One region of the Kribbella sp. NPDC054772 genome, then DNA from elsewhere that is predicted to be linked to it. Evidence: riboswitches for the same ligand, from Rfam matches in the RefSeq annotation. Region 1 holds a riboswitch; the other holds the start of a gene.
What was found. A riboswitch is a leader RNA that binds a small molecule or an ion and turns the genes downstream of it on or off. The one in region 1 is predicted to bind S-adenosylmethionine.
Positions count from the first base shown of each region.

Region 2: it holds a riboswitch for S-adenosylmethionine, as region 1 does, so the genes downstream of both, ACWGID_RS04065 (aminotransferase class V-fold PLP-dependent enzyme) here and thrC (threonine synthase) in region 1, are expected to answer to the same signal.

Region 1 is NZ_JBSHBJ010000013.1:9,282-16,965, forward strand. Features, by position in the region: gene ACWGID_RS21090 (hypothetical protein) at 1-634, shown strand, start outside; gene ACWGID_RS21095 (flavodoxin family protein) at 702-1,151, shown strand; gene ACWGID_RS21100 (zinc-dependent alcohol dehydrogenase family protein) at 1,141-2,157, opposite strand; gene ACWGID_RS21105 (ubiquitin-like small modifier protein 1) at 2,224-2,499, opposite strand; gene thrC (threonine synthase) at 2,496-3,761, opposite strand; SAM riboswitch class I at 3,775-3,916, opposite strand; gene ACWGID_RS21115 (DNA-3-methyladenine glycosylase family protein) at 4,105-5,052, opposite strand; gene ACWGID_RS21120 (hypothetical protein) at 5,099-5,566, shown strand; gene otsB (trehalose-phosphatase) at 5,532-6,365, opposite strand; gene ACWGID_RS21130 (LytR C-terminal domain-containing protein) at 6,373-7,026, opposite strand; gene ACWGID_RS21135 (DUF3263 domain-containing protein) at 7,029-7,337, opposite strand; gene ACWGID_RS21140 (amidase) at 7,487-7,684, shown strand, end outside.
Region 2 is NZ_JBSHBJ010000002.1:244,806-252,489, reverse strand. Features, by position in the region: gene ACWGID_RS04075 (alkaline phosphatase D family protein) at 125-1,648, shown strand; gene ACWGID_RS04070 (prolyl oligopeptidase family serine peptidase) at 1,770-3,827, shown strand; gene ACWGID_RS04065 (aminotransferase class V-fold PLP-dependent enzyme) at 3,838-5,202, opposite strand; SAM riboswitch class IV at 5,219-5,332, opposite strand; gene ACWGID_RS04060 (DinB family protein) at 5,429-5,944, shown strand; gene ACWGID_RS04055 (DUF6351 family protein) at 6,018-7,684, shown strand, end outside.

The sequences.
Region 1 (7,684 bases):
CGTCGGCGACGCGCAGGTCGCGCTCGGCGTCATCGATCTCCAAGAACCGGACGACGCGCTCGCCGCCGACCTGATCACGCTCGGCGGCAGCCTCGCCGCGCTCCCCGACGGCCGCCACCTCGTCGTCACCACCCGCGGACTGCTGGAGCAGGCCACGGAGCAGTTCGCCCGGATGCCGCTGCTCGACAACCTCGCGGCGCGGCACAGCACGGCGTACGTCGGGTTCGGCGTCGGCCGTACCGCGGCAGAGGCCGAGGCGCTGGCCCGGCGTGCCGTCGGCCGGGCCGCCTCGATCGGGTCGGTTGCCGGGGTCGTGTCGATGTCCGACGACGTCGAGATCGTCATCGAGCCCTCCGGCGACCAGCCGTCCACCGCCCGCGGCACCGAGAGCCTGCCGCTGCTGGCCCGCCGGGTCGGCCTCAATACGCAGACCCTCGCGCGGATGCGCGAACTCACCGCCGCACTCCCCGACGGTCTCACCACGCAGGACGTCGCCGACCATCTCGCCGTACAGCTCCGCACCGCGCGCCGCGTGCTGAAACGCCTGGAACGAGCCGGCCTCGCCGCCCCCACCGGCACCCAACAACACGGCCGCACCGGCCGCCCGCCGACCGTCTACCTGATCCGCCTGTAGTCGCAGTCGTCACGTTTCGCACCGCTGCGGGATCTTCGCTGTATCAGCGAACGAAAGGATCCCGAGGATGCAGGTTGTCATCGTGTGTGTCTCCGTGTCGCACGGCAATACCCGGCGGGTCGCCGACAGCATGGCCGACGCACTGGATGCGAAGGTCGTCTCGCCTGAACAGGTCGACCCGGCGGAGCTGGCCGCGGCCGATCTCGTCGGGTTCGGATCGGGCGTCTTCTACCAGAAGCTGCACCCGGACCTGATCGACTTCGTCAAGACCCTCCCGGCCGCCACAGGGCGCGCGTTCGTCTTCGCCACCAGCGGATTCCCCGAAGTACTGCGCTTCACCCGCCCCCTGGTCCAGCTCCTCGACACCAAGGGGTACGCCGTCGACGCGACGTTCACGTGCCGCGCGTACGACACGTGGGCGCCGCTCAAACTCGTTGGTGGGCTCAACAAACGTCGGCCGAACGCCGCGGATCTGACCGCGGCGCGGGCGTTCGCGGAGCGGCTCGTTACGGGATGATGACGGTGACGCCGGCCGGGGTGCCGTTCGTGAGGGCGGCGAGGGCGGCCGGAGTTTCGTCCAGGGTGATGCTGCGGGTGACGAGTTGGGTGGGATTCAGGTTGCCGGTGGCAACCAGATCCAGCATCTCGGGGTACGCGTGGGCCGGCATGCCGTGGCTGCCCAGCCAGGAGAGCTCCTGACCGATGAGCCGCCCGACGTCCAGCGTGACGGCGGACGGGAGGAGGCCGACCTGGACATGGCGGCCGCGAGGGCGCAACGACTGCAGGGCCTGCTGGACGATGTCGCCGGAGCCGAGCGCGTCGATGGTGACGTGCGCTCCGCCCAGAGCTTTGAGCTGGCCGACGGTGTCGGCCGATGCCAGCAGCGTGCGAGCGGCGCCGTACTCGCGAGCCATCTGCAGCGCCTGCGCGTTGGTGTCGATCGCCACGACTTCGGCACCCAGCGCGGCGGCGATCATCACGGCGGACAGACCCACGCCACCGCAGCCGAAGACGGCGACGCGTTCACCAGGCGCCACCTGACCGACCTGGTGGACGGCGCGGAACGACGTGGCGAAGCGGCACCCAAGGCCCGCCGCGGTACCGAAGTCCATGTCGTCGGGCAGTCGCACCAGGTTGACCTCGGCGTACGGCACCGCGACGTACTCGGCGAAGGAACCCCAGTAGTTGAAGCCGGGCTGCAGCTGGTTGGGGCAGACCTGCTGGTCGCCGGCGCGGCACTGCTCGCACTCGCCGCACGCGCAGATGAACGGCGTGGTGACGCGGTCGCCGACCTCCCACCCGGAGACCCCGGGACCGACCGCGGCAATGGTGCCGGCGAGCTCGTGCCCGGGGACGTGCGGGAGGACGATGTCGGAGTCATGCCCCATCCACCCGTGCCAGTCACTGCGGCACAACCCGGTGGCCTCAACCTTCAGAACCACCGAACCTGCGGCGACCTCGGGCTCCGGAACCTCACGGACCTCGGGCAGGACGCCGTACTCCTCGATGACGACAGCGCGCATCCCCGCAGCTTAATCAGCCGGCGCGCGGCGGTTCCGGGCGGTCCACGCCCAGAACCGCGCGGAAGATCAGCCGCCGGCGACCGCGGGGATGATCGAGACCTGGCCGCCGTCCTTGATCGCGGTCTGCAGACCCTCGGCGAAGCGGACGTCGTCGTCGTCGACGTACACGTTCACGAACCGGCGCAGCTCGCCCGAGTCGTCCAGCACGCGCCCCTTGATCCCGGGGTACGACGCGTCCAGCGAGTCGAGCACCTCGGTCAGCGTCGCGCCCTCGGCGGACACCTCGGACACGCCCTGGGTGTAGGGCCGCAGGATGGTCGGGACCCGAACGCTCACACTCACTGCAGTCCTGCCTTCACGAAGGCGTCGTACGACGCGGGGATGGTCACCTTGGGGCCGACCCGGTCGGCCACGGCGTCGAGCGTCTTCAGCCCGTCGCCGGAGTTGATGATCACGGTCTCGGCCTCGGGGTCGAGCTGGCCGGTGGCGATCAGCTTCTTCAGCGTCGCGACCGTCACGCCGCCCGCGGTCTCGGCGAAGACGCCCTCGGTGCGGGCCAGCAACTGGATGCCCTCGACGACCTCTTCGTCGCTGACGTCCTCGATCGCGCCACCGGTCCGGCGGGCCACGTCCAGCACGTACGGCCCGTCGGCCGGGTTGCCGATCGCCAGCGACTTCGCGATCGTGTCCGGCTTCACCGGCTTGACCACGTCGTGGCCGTCCCGGAACGCCTGCGCGACCGGCGAGCAGCCGGTGGCCTGAGCGCCGTAGATCTTGTAGTCGGTGGCGTCGACCAGCCCGAGCTTGCCGAGCTCGGTGAAACCCTTGTCGATCTTGGTCAGCTGTGAACCGGAGGCGACCGGGATCACGACCTGCTGCGGGATCCGCCAGCCGAGCTGCTCGGCGATCTCGAAGGCCAGCGTCTTCGAGCCCTCGGAGTAGTACGGGCGGACGTTGACGTTCACGAACGCCCAGCCCTCCTCCTCACCGGCGATCTCGGAGGCCAGCTTGTTCACGTCGTCGTAGTTGCCGTCGACGGCGACCAGCGTCCCGCCGTACACGGCGGTGGTGATGATCTTCGGGCGCTCCAGGTCCTTCGGGATGAAGACGACGGAACGGATCCCGGCCCGGGCGGCGGCCGCGGCCACCGCGTTCGCCAGGTTGCCGGTGGAGGGGCAGGCGAAGACCTTCATGCCCAGCTCGCGGGTGGCGCTCAACGCGCTCGCGACCACTCGGTCCTTGAACGAGTGCGTCGGGTTGCCGGAGTCGTCCTTCACCCAGAGCTTCTTCAGGCCCAGTTCGCGGGCCAGGTTCTTGGCGTCGATGAGCCGGGTGTAGCCGGGCTCGGTGTTCGGGTAGCTCGCCACGTCGACGGGGACGGGGAGCAGCGGCTGGTAGCGCCAGATGTTCTTCGGGCCGGCCTCGATCTGCTCGCGGGTGATGGTCGGGTACTCGTATCCGACTTCCAGCGGGCCGAAGCACTCCATACAGGCGTAGAACGGACCGAGCGGCGACTTCGCGCCACAGGCGCGACAGCTCAGGTGCGTACCGTTGCCAAAGGCACCTTCACGGATGGTGTGGGTACCGGCGGCGGTCAGGCTCATGAGTGAGGTTCCCTCCTCATCTTCCCCGGACGCCGGATCTCGGCGCGGGACGGATTTGGCACCGGTCCCTCGCGGATACGCCCCGGACGGGGGCTCCACGGGGAGGGTTGCCGGGACGTCAACGGGCCGTTTCCCTCAGTCCCTCTGGATGAGCTCCCCCGAGATTACCCAATTGGGTCCAAATTGTGTCGCCCGGTCCCACGATCCGAGACGCACGATCTCAGCCCCACGGCCCGGATCCCCAGGCCATCACAATCCCGCCCGCCCGTCACCCGTGAGCGTGAACACACCCCCGGCCCGCCGATTGTGATGGCCTGCAGATCCGCACCTCGAGCCGGCGGGGTCAGCGGAGGCGGTGGGTGGCGCCGGGGGTGTGGGTGGGGAGGGATTTGCGGGGGCCGAAGCGGGGGTGGCCGATGCCGGTGAGTTCGAGGAGGCGCTGGACGCGGAAGCGGTGCCCGCGGTACGGCTCGATGAGCTCGGCGCAGCCGTCGTCGTCCAGCTCCTCGCCGATCAGCGCGTAGGACACGTTCCGGGAGACGTGGTAGTCCGCGAACGAGAACGCGTCCGCGTCACCGTGCGCCCGCTGCCGGACCTCGGCCGCGGTCCACACCCCCACGCCGGGCAACGACCGCAACCGCCGCTCGATCTCGGCCGAATCGGTCAGCTCGAGCGTCCGCTCCAAGGCCCGCGCTCGCGAGGCCGCCGTCAGCACCACCCGCGACCGCCGCCCCTCGACCCCGGCCCGCAGGAACTGCCACGACGGGATCAGCCGCCACTCCTCCGGCGCCGGCGGCACCATCATCGGCCGTCCCTCCGGCCCACCCGGCCCCGGCGCGGGCTCGCCGTACTCACGCAGCAGCAGCCGCCACGCCCGGAACGCCTCCTTGCCGGTCACCACCTGCTCGATCCCGGCGGCCGCCATCGCCTCGAACACCGCCCGCGACCGCGGCACGCGCACGTGCGGGAACCGCCGCGCCGCATCCACCAGCACCTGATGCTCCGGCAGCGGCTCGAACCCGTCCCAACTGTCGAGCTCCCCGAGCAACTCCGGCACCCCGTCGAGCGCCCACTCCGCGCCCGGACCCCACGCCTCCGCCTCGACAACACCGTCGTACGGCGAGAGTCGCAGCAGCACCGGTCCCTCGGGTGTCCGGGTCGCCCGCCACACGGTCCGCCGGCCCGCGTCGAACACGTACGCCGGGTCGCCAGGGCCCTTCCGCAACCCGCCGATCACCGAATGCGGATCCACCACGCGCCCAGGCCGCCAGACCCGCACCACCGAACTCACCCGCCAAGTCTTACCCACCCCACCGACAGAACCCATACTGAGTGCCATGAGTGGCTGGCAGTGGGTGAAGCTGATCGGCAACTTCGTCAACCTGTCCACCCTCGCCGGCGCCTTCGTCGGGAAGCTCGGGCGGGCGACGTTCAGCCGCGGGCCACGAGGGCTGTACTTCGCGAACGGGTACCGGCTCGGCTTCCCGGTCGCGGGCGCGTTCACGATCGGGAACGTGATCCTGAGCAAGCACGACCGCTCGTACTTCGACGACCCGGCGCTCGTCCGGCACGAGGAACGGCACTCCTGGCAGTACTTCTGCCTGCTCGGTCTCCCGATGCTCCCGCTGTACGTCGTCGGCGTGGTGATCTCGTTCCTGCTCACCGGCGACCCGGCGTCCCGGAACCCGTTCGAGCGGCTCGCCGGCCTCAAGGACGGCGGGTACGTCGAGCATCCGGTCCAGCCGCTCGGCAAGACCGTGACGCAGGCGTTCAGCGAGCTGAGATCGCGTCCGAAAGGGCAGTGAGAACCGTCACGACGCCGCTCGGGTCGTCGACCACGATGTCCGCGGCCTCGATCAGCTCGGTCGCGTTCGACGACCGGGTCGCGAGCAGTACGGCGCGCAGCCCAGCCGCCCGCTGCTCCTGGATCGCCCGGAACGCGGCGAGATCGCCGAGGTCGTCACCGGCGTACAGGATCGACCGGGCGCCGGTCGACTCGATCAGGCGGCGGAGTGCGACGCCCTTGTCGATCCCCGGCGGGCGCAGCTCGAGGACCAGGTTGCCCGGCTCCAGCCGCAGCTCGGTCTCCGCGGCCAGCGCGGTCAGCGGACCCCTGAGCAGCTCCAGCGCCCCAGCCGGATCGTCCAGCCGACGCGTGTGCACGGCCAGGGAGCTTTCCTTGTCCTCCACGAACGCATCCGGTACGCCGACCTCGCTCAGCAGCCCCGGGAGCCGGTCACGAGCGGTCGCTACGCCCGCCGGCACCGCGTCGCTCGTCACTTTGCCGGTCGCCGCTTCCCATCGCTCGAGTCCGTAGTGGCCGAGCACGACGAGCCGGCCCAGACCGGGGTGAGCGGTCACGCCGGAGAGCTCCGTCACCACCAGCGCCGGGCGACCGGTCACGATCGCCACCTGGTCGACCGAGCGGGCCAGCCGGGCCAGGGCATCCAGTGCACCCTCGACGGGCCGGGACCGGGCCGGGTCCTCGACCAGCGGCGAGAGCACGCCGTCGAAGTCCGACGAGATCACCGCGGTCGCCGGATCGGTCACGATGGCTTCCCAGCCCTCGTGTCCGGCGTCGGTCTGGATGACCGGAACGTTCATCCGGCCGTCATCCCGCATAGTCCGAGGTGAGGATCACGGTCAGGCGGTCCTTCTTCATGTTGTCCAGCGCACCCTTGGTCCGGCCGACGCCGAGGTCGCGGGCGAGCTGGTTGGCGGCGTCGAGCATGCCCGGCGGGTAGTACACGGTGCTCTCGGCGACCTTGCCGTGCCAGTTGTCCGGCGACCCGGCCACGGTCCAGCCGGCCTGCCGCGCACGGCCGGCGACCTGGTCGGCCAGGCCCTTGCGCGGAGTGTTGTTGTAGACCTCGATCGCCGGCCGCTCCTCGGCCGGGATCGTCGCCGGCTGCCCCGGCGGCTGGGTGCTCGCCGGCGGCTGGGTGGGCTCGGTCGACGTCGGCTCGCTGCTCGGACCCGTGGTCGGTGCCGTGGACGGGGTCGTCGACGGTTGGGTCGGCTGGGTCTCCGTCGGTTGCGCGGACGGCTTCGGCACGCTCGCGCCGACGGTCGACGGCCCGGCCGTGGGCTTCCCGGTCTCCGAGGACTTCGGCGTACTGGCGGCGGCCGGCTTCTCGTCGGCCTGGCTGTCGTGCCCCCGGGTCCCGAACAGCACCAGCAGACCGGCCACGATCGCGACGACGGCGGCCACGGCGACGAGGGACGACAGCACCTGTCCCTGATCGCCGCCCCTAGGGCGGGACATGCTCAGACCTCGATACCCAGGCGGCGGGCGGAGCGGGCACGCTGGCGGGCGGCCCGCAGGCGGCGCAGGCGCTTGACCAGCAACGGGTCGTGCGCGAGGGCCTCCGGCCGGTCGATGAGCGCGTTCAGAACCTGGTAGTACCGGGTCGCGGACATCTGGAACTGGTCCCGGATCGCCTGCTCCTTCGCGCCGGCGTACTTCCACCAATGGCGCTCGAAGGCAAGGATCTGGCCGTCACGTTCGGAGAGCCCCTCGATGACCGGCGGCGCAGCTTCGGCGGGGCCGGGAGAGCTGGCGTTGGCGCTGTCCATCTGCTGCTGACTCCTGTGCGGTCGGTGATCGTCCGTCCGCCAGCCACTGTACGTGTTGAACAACAGCGATGTCATTCACCGGTCAGGCGACACGAGGCGTGTCGCCCGGCGGACGGCTCGGCCCGGTCAACTCTGGCAGGATCGTAGGGGTGAGCTCAACTGTGTCCAGCTCGGCGCTGGTGGAAGAGCTGGGGGCCCGGATTCGTCAGGTGGACCAGCTGGTCAACGCCATCTGCACGCCGAACCCCGCCGCTCTCACCGATGCCGCCCGCCTCGACACGGAGCGTGACGAGGGACGGGTCCGCGGGCCACTGCACGGCGTACCGGTCCTGGTGAAGGACAACATC
Region 2 (7,684 bases), on a different contig from region 1:
GAACCACGTCGGGTAACCGTACGCAAGGCTGGCGCGGGTCGCGCCGCGCGAGTCCAGGGTGATTTGACGCCCAGTTCGCTCGGCTTTCATCTGAGCGTCACCAGCGAGGCGCACCTTCGGGGACATGAAACTGAGCCGCCGCCAGCTCCTGGCCGCATCCACAGTCGCCGGTGCCTCCCTCGCCGTACCCGGGGTGGCCGCCGCGGCGCCGAACCTCGTCCGTCGCGACCGTCCGGCGCTGCCGTCCGGGATCGCGAGTGCTGACGTCACGCCTAACTCGGCCGTCGTCTGGTCGCGCACCGACCGCCCCGGCCGGCTGGTCGTGCAGCTGACCAGCCACGGACGCTTCGACAAGGCGATCAACCTGCGTGGTCCGAAGACCGACGCCGCCGACGACTTCACCGCGCGGCTGCCGCTGCGTGGCCTGCGGCCCGGCCAGCGCTACGACTACCGGATCGGTTTCGAGGACGCGCAGGGCCGGATCGGCGAGACCCTGGACGGCTCGTTCAGTACGCCGGGCCGCAACAAACCGGTGTCGTTCGTGTTCACCGGTGACACCGCGGGCCAGGGGTACGGCATCAACCCGGACCTCGGCGGCATGGTCGCGTACCGGGCGATGCACGACACCCGGCCGGACTTCTTCCTGCACTCGGGCGACAACATCTACGCCGACGGCCCGATCCAGGCCGAGCTGAAAGTTGCCGACGGCACCATCTGGAAGAACGTGGTGACCGAGGAGGTCGCGAAGGTCGCCGAGACGCTGGCCGAGTACCGCGGGCGGTACAAGTACAACCTGCTCGACGACAACGTGCGCTCGCTGTACGCCGACGTACCGCTGATCGCGCAGTGGGACGACCACGAGACGCTGAACAACTGGTACCCGGGGGAGATCCTCACCGACGACCGGTACACCGAGAAGCGCGTCGACGTCCTCGCGGCGCGGGCCAAGCAGGCGTTCCTCGAGTACCTGCCGATGGAGCACGTCGCGGACCGGGACCGGATCTACCGCAAGGTCAGCTACGGGCCGCTGGTCGACGTGTTCTGCCTGGACATGCGGACGTACCGCGGTGCGAACCCGGTCCCGTCGACGGCCGGACCGGTCGCGATGCTCGGCGCCGAGCAGGCCGCCTGGCTGGTCCGTGAGGTCGCGGCGTCCAAGGCCACCTGGAAAGTGATCGCCAGCGACATGCCGATCGGCCTGCTGGTGCCGGACGGCGACCTGATCGAGGCGGTCGGGAACGGGCTGCCCGGTGCGCCCGGCGGTCGCGAGCACGAGATCGCCTGGGTGCTGAGCCAGTTCAAGAAGCGCAAGGTCCGCAACGCGATCTGGCTGACCGCGGACGTGCACTACGCCGCGGCCCACCACTACGACCCGGCGCGCGCGGCGTTCACCGACTTCGACCCGTTCTGGGAGATCGTGGCGGGCCCGATCAACGCCGGGACGTTCGGGCCGAACGGGCTGGACAGTACGTTCGGGCCGCAGGTCGTGTGGTCGAAGGCGGCCGACTTCCCGAACCAGTCGCCGGCCGGCGGCAACCAGTTCTTCGGTCACACAACGATCGACCCACGGACCGGCGTGTTCACCGTGTCGTTGCGGAACCTGTTCGGCAAGGTGCTCTGGTCGAAGGACATCAACCCCACCCGATAGAGCCTGGTTGAGAGGCCCGTCACTGATGGGTCCGTCGTACTCACCCGGCCCCGGCGCCTGCGCGGGATGCCGCCCACCGGGGCCGGTGAGTACGACGCGTTCTCCGGCTAGGTTTGGATTCATGACCTATCCGGAGAGCCGCCGCGACGACGTGGTCGAGACGATGCACGGACACCAGATCGCCGATCCTTACCGTTGGTTGGAAGACCCTGACGCGGACGACACCCAGGACTGGGTTCGCCGGCAGAACGCCTTCACCGAGGACGAGGTGTCGGGCTACGCGGAGCGCGCGTGGTTCCAGGACACGCTGTCCGCGATCCTGGCCAGGCCACGCGCCGGTGTGCCGGTGAAGAAGGCGGGTTGGTACTTCGCCGGGCGCAACGACGGCACGCAGGCGCAGGACGTGATCTACGTGGCCGAGTCGCTCGACGAACTGCTCAGCGGCGGCCGGGTGCTGATCGACCCGAACACGCTGTCCGCGGACGGCACCGACTCACTGGGCTCGTTCACCGTCAGCCCGGACGGCAAGTACTTCGCGTACGGCATCAACGAGAGCGGCAGCGACTGGACGACGTTCCGGCTGCTCGACATCGCCACCGGTACGCCGGTCGACGACGTGGTGTCCGAGGCCAAGTTCTCCGAGGCGACGTGGCTCCCGGACAGTTCGGCGTACCTGTATCTGCACTACCCGGTCAGTGGGCGGAACGAGGGGACCGAGACCACCTCGCTGGCTGCTGGGCGGCTGATGCTGCACAAGGTCGGTGCGCCGCAGTCCGAGGACGAGCTGGTGCTGAGCATCCCGGACAAGGAGCAGTACTTCTACACGCCTGAGGTGTCCGACGACGACCGGTACCTCGTCGTCCACATCACCGAGGGGACCGACCCGAGCACGCGGCTCTGGGTCTACCCGATCACCTCCGACGGGCTGGGCGAGCCGGTCAAGGTCGTGGACGAGTTCAAGGACGAGATCGCCTTCGTGCGGATGTCCGGGGACCACCTCGTCCTGCGGACCGACCGCGACGCGTCACGAGGCCGAGTGGTGCTGTCGACGCTGGCAGGCGAGTTCACCGACCTCATCCCGCAGGGCGAGGCGACGCTGCAGGCAGTCCGCGGTACGGCGAACGGCCTGGCCACGCTGACGCTTGTCGACGCGCAGTCGGTGCTGACGCTCTATGCGTTGGACGGATCCGGTGCGCGTGAGGTCGACGTACCTGGCGGGGGAGTGGTGGGGCTCAACGCGTCACCGGAGTACGACGAGCTGTTCGTCGGGCTGTCGACGACGACCGACCCCACGCTGTCGTACGTCGTGTCGACCGGGTCAGGCGACGTACGTGCACTGCCGGAGCTGGTCCGCGGCTCCGGTGGCTTCACGCCGCCGCAGGTCACCGTGACGCGCCGGATCGCTCCCGGACGCGACGTGCCGTACTTCCTGATCACCCGGTCCGACCTGGACTTCTCCGCACCGCGCCCGACCCTGATGTGGGGGTACGGCGGATTCCGCATCCCGATCCAGGCGGACTACCGTCCCGGCTGGCCGGCGTGGCTCGCCGCCGGCGGAGTACTGGTCATCGCCAACCTGCGTGGTGGTGGCGAGTACGGGACCGACTGGCACGATGCGGGGCGGCTCAAGAACAAGCAGAACGTGTTCGACGACTTCATCGCGGTCGCAGAGCACCTGCGCGACACCGGCGTGACCACTCCGGAGCAGCTGGCCATGCACGGCCGCAGCAACGGTGGACTGCTCGTCGGAGCGGTCATGACGCAGCGACCGGACCTCTTCGCGGTCGCACTGCCCGGTGTGGGCGTGCTGGACATGCTGCGGTTCCACAAGTTCACCGTGGGAGCGGCGTGGGCGTCCGACTACGGTCTGCCCGATGACCCCGAGCAGTTCGAGGACCTGTTGGCGTACTCGCCGCTGCATCGCGTCAGCGACGGGACGGCGTACCCGGCGACTCTGGTGGTCACTGGTGACCATGACGACCGCGTGGTGCCGTTGCACAGCCACAAGTTCATCGCGACCCTGCAGCATGCGCAGTCCGATCCGCGGCCTGTCTTGACTCGCGTCGAGGTCAACACCGGCCATGGCTTCGGAAAGCCCGCCGCGATGGTCGCTGCGGAGTGGGCGGACCTACTGGCGTTCGCTGCTCACCATGTAGGTCTCGTACCTCCCGAGCAGTAGGAGCGCTGCTTCACCAGATGCGCGGCGCGTGGAGGTCGCGGGGATCGTCGGCCGGCTGACAGCCGTGGGCGCTCTCCGCGTACTCCGTCCGCGGGCCAGTGGTGGCCAGCGTGCGTACGGCGTTGACGAGGCGGTCCACGTGCTCACGGGTCGTCCCGAGGCCGAGGCTGGCTCGGACCGCCGTACCGTGTTCGCTGCCGGTGGTGAGCAGGTGGCCGACCAGGAGGTGGGCGCAGAACTTGCCGTCGCGAACACCGATGCCGTACTCGGCGCTCAGCGCGGCGGACACCAGCGTCGAGGTCAGACCCTTGACGGTGAAGCAGACTGTGCCGACGCGGTCGGCGTCCGCACCGAAGATCGAGTACGTCGTGACGCCGTCGATCTGCGCGAGTCCGGTGCGCAGGCGGGCCAGCAGGCTGCGCTCGTGCTGCTCGATGGCGTCGCGGTGCTTGCTGATCGCGGCGCACGCGGAGGCGAGGGCGATCGCACCGATGACGTTGGGGGAGCCGCCCTCGTGCCGCGCCGGTCCGGTCGACCAGACCACGGTGTCGCTGGTGACCGCGTGGGTCGCGCCACCGCCGTACAGGTACGGGTCGGCGGCGTCGAGCCAGTCCGAGCGGCCGATCAGCGCGCCGGCGCCGTACGGGGCGTAGAGCTTGTGACCGGACAGGGCGACCCAGTCGACATCCAGTGTGGCGATGTCGACTGCGCGGTGCGGCGCGAGCTGGGCGGCGTCGAGGCAGACCCGGGCACCATGCGCCTTGGCGACGGCGGCGATCTCGGCAATCGGGAAGATCTCGCCGGTCACGTTGGACGCGCCGGTCACGACCACGAGGCGCGGGCCTTCAGGCGCCGCCCGCAGCGCGTCGGCGACGTTCGTCACGGCCTCGGTGGGGCTGCTCGGCGCGGCGAGCCGAATGGTCCGCTCGGCCGGCCAGGGGAGCAGCGCCGCGTGGTGCTCGGACTCGAACACGATCACGGTCGCGTCCGCCGGCACGGCGTGCGCCAGGAGGTTCAGCGCGTCGGTGGTCTGCCGGGTGAAGATCACCTGGTCGTCGGTCCGGGCACCGACGAAGGCGTGCACCTCGGCGCGTGCCCGCTCGTACCACTGGGTGGTGATCCGCGAGGCGTACCCGTTGCCGCGGTGCACCGACGCGTACGACGGCAGCGCGGCCTCGACGCTGTTCCGCACCGACTCCAGACACGGGGCGCTCGCACCGTGGTCGAAGTTCGCGTAGTCGGTGACCCGGCCGTCGGCGAGCGGGACCAGCAGGTCCGAGCCGACGGTGGCGGGGATGCTGCCGGTCGCGAGCCGGGCGACGGTCGGTCGGTTGGACGTCGTACTGGCCGGCTCGAGGATGGAGAGGATCGACATGCTGGTGCTCCCAGGAAGTCCGCGCTTGCCGAACGGGGTATCCGCACGGCCTGGTCTTCACCCGGGGCACCCCACCGCGGAGGAGGGTTGCCGGCCAGCGAGCCGGGGCTTGTCGCTGGCACTCATGACCTGCCGTGAACGGTAACGAACGGGATACGGGGTCCGCCAGTGCATATCTCATGTGATGAGATAGATGTACACAATGTGGGACAACGTGAGGATGGCAATGACCTGGAACGCACCTGCGGTCGAGCGGCCGGACGGCTCGCTGACTGCTCCCGAACGCGAGCTGCTGCAGGGTTATCTGGATTTCTATCGCACCACGCTGCTGTTCAAGTGCGCGGGGCTGACCGCCGAGCAGTTGGCGGCCCGCCCGTCGCCGCCGTCCAACCTCTCGCTGCTCGGCCTGATCCGGCACCTCACGAAGGTGGAGCGGATCTGGTTCCGCATCCACTTCGCCGACGCGCCCGCCGAGCCACTGTTCGCGCCCGAGCTCGGCAAGGACGCGGACTTCGAGCTGATCGATCCCGCTGACGCGCAGGCGGCGTACGAGGGTCTGATCGCGGAGTGGAAGCTGTCCGACGAGGCGGTCGCCGGTCGTTCCCTGGACGATCGCTTCACGTTCGGCGGCACCGAGTCGTCGCTGCGGATGATCTACATCCACCTGATCGGCGAGTACGGCCGGCACTGCGGCCATGCCGACCTGCTCCGCGAGCAACTGGATGGCACCACCGGCGCGTAAATGGTCCACGGCAGGTGGAAAACGGTTGCCGTTCACTCTTCCCGGCGCGGACTTACCGTGCTCAACTCGTCACATGAAGCGAACGACCGCCCTCGTGGCGCTTGCAACAGCGATGATTGCCGCTGTCCTGGCGTTGCCCGCCAGTGCGGCGTCCGGGGTGCGGATCGAGGTGCTGTCCGCACCCCGCCCCGACATGGTCAGCGACGGCAACGCGCTGGTCTCCGTCTCCGGCCGGCACCTGGAGGACCTGAAGGTCCGGCTGAACGGCCGTGACATCACTAGTACCTTCACCCGGACCGCGGACAAGCTGGTCGGCGTCGTCCAAGGCCTCGTCGACGGCCGCAACACGCTCACTGCGGCCGATGCGCGGCTCGAACTCACCAACCATCCGCGGACCGGCCCGATGCTCGCCGGCCCGCACGAGACGCCGTTCGTTTGCGGTACGGCGACCTTCATCACCCTCGCGAAGGTCCCGCTCGGCCCACCGACCGACGCGAACTGCTCGGTGCCGATCCGCGTCGACTACCTGTACCGCTCGACCGTGGACCGCTCACTGAAGGTGCTCCCGGCAACGAAACCGGCGGACCTCGCCACCACCACGACCTCGGACGGCCGGACCGTGCCGTACGTCGTCCGCGTCGAGACCGGCGTGATCAACCGGTCGATCTACGAGTACGCCGTACTCAACGATCCCGCCGCGGGTGAACCGAGCGCGCTGAAGGCGCCGACCGGCTGGAACGGCCGCCTGGTCTACACGTTCGGCGGCGGCTGCCCGGGTGGTTGGTACCAGCAGGGGAGCGGCACCGGCGGCGTCAACGACGACGTACTGCTCGGTCGTGGGTACGCCGTCGCGTCGTCGAGCCTGAACGTGTTCGGGGTGAACTGCAACGGCGTACTCGCGGCCGAGACGATGTCGATGACCCGTGAGCACATCCTCGAGAGCATCGGCGTACCGAAGCAGACCATCGGCTGGGGGTGCTCGGGCGGTTCGTACCAGGTGTTCCAGATCGCCGAGAACTATCCGGGCCTGCTCGACGGGATCATGGCGTCCTGCGTGTTCCCGGAGGTCGGCTTCGCGACGCTGCACACGATCACCGACGCGTTGCTGCTGGACCACTACTTCAAGTCCGCGACCGGCTGGACCGACGAACAGAAACGGGCCGCGTCCGGGTTCGGCATGGTCACCACGATCGCCAACCTGGCTGGCGCCGGCCGACGGATCGACCCGCGGGTCTACTGTCCCGCGCAGCTCCCGGTCGCGCAGCGCTACGACCCGGTCAGCAACCCGGACGGCGCGCGCTGCGACGTCTACGACCATCAGGTCAACATCTGGGGCAAGAACCCAGCAACCGGTGCGGCCCGGCGCCCGCTGGACAACGTCGGGATCCAGTACGGCCTCGACGCGCTGAACGCGGGCAAGATCACCGCGGCGCAGTTCCTGGACCTCAACCGCGCGATCGGCGGGTTCGACACCGACGCGAACTTCGTACCCGCCCGGACCGTCGCGGACCAGCGCGCGATCGACACGGCGTACCGGACCGGTCAGCTGATCAACGGTGGTGGGGGACTGGCCAGTACGCCGATCATCGACTACCGCCAGTACTGGGACCAGTTGCCGAACGGCGACATCCACCTGATCTTCCACTCGTTCTCGCTCCGCGAGCGGTTGCAGAAGGCGAACGGCGACTTCGGCAACCACGTGATGCTCGTCCAGGCCGGAGACGCGGCGGGCGGCTTCAG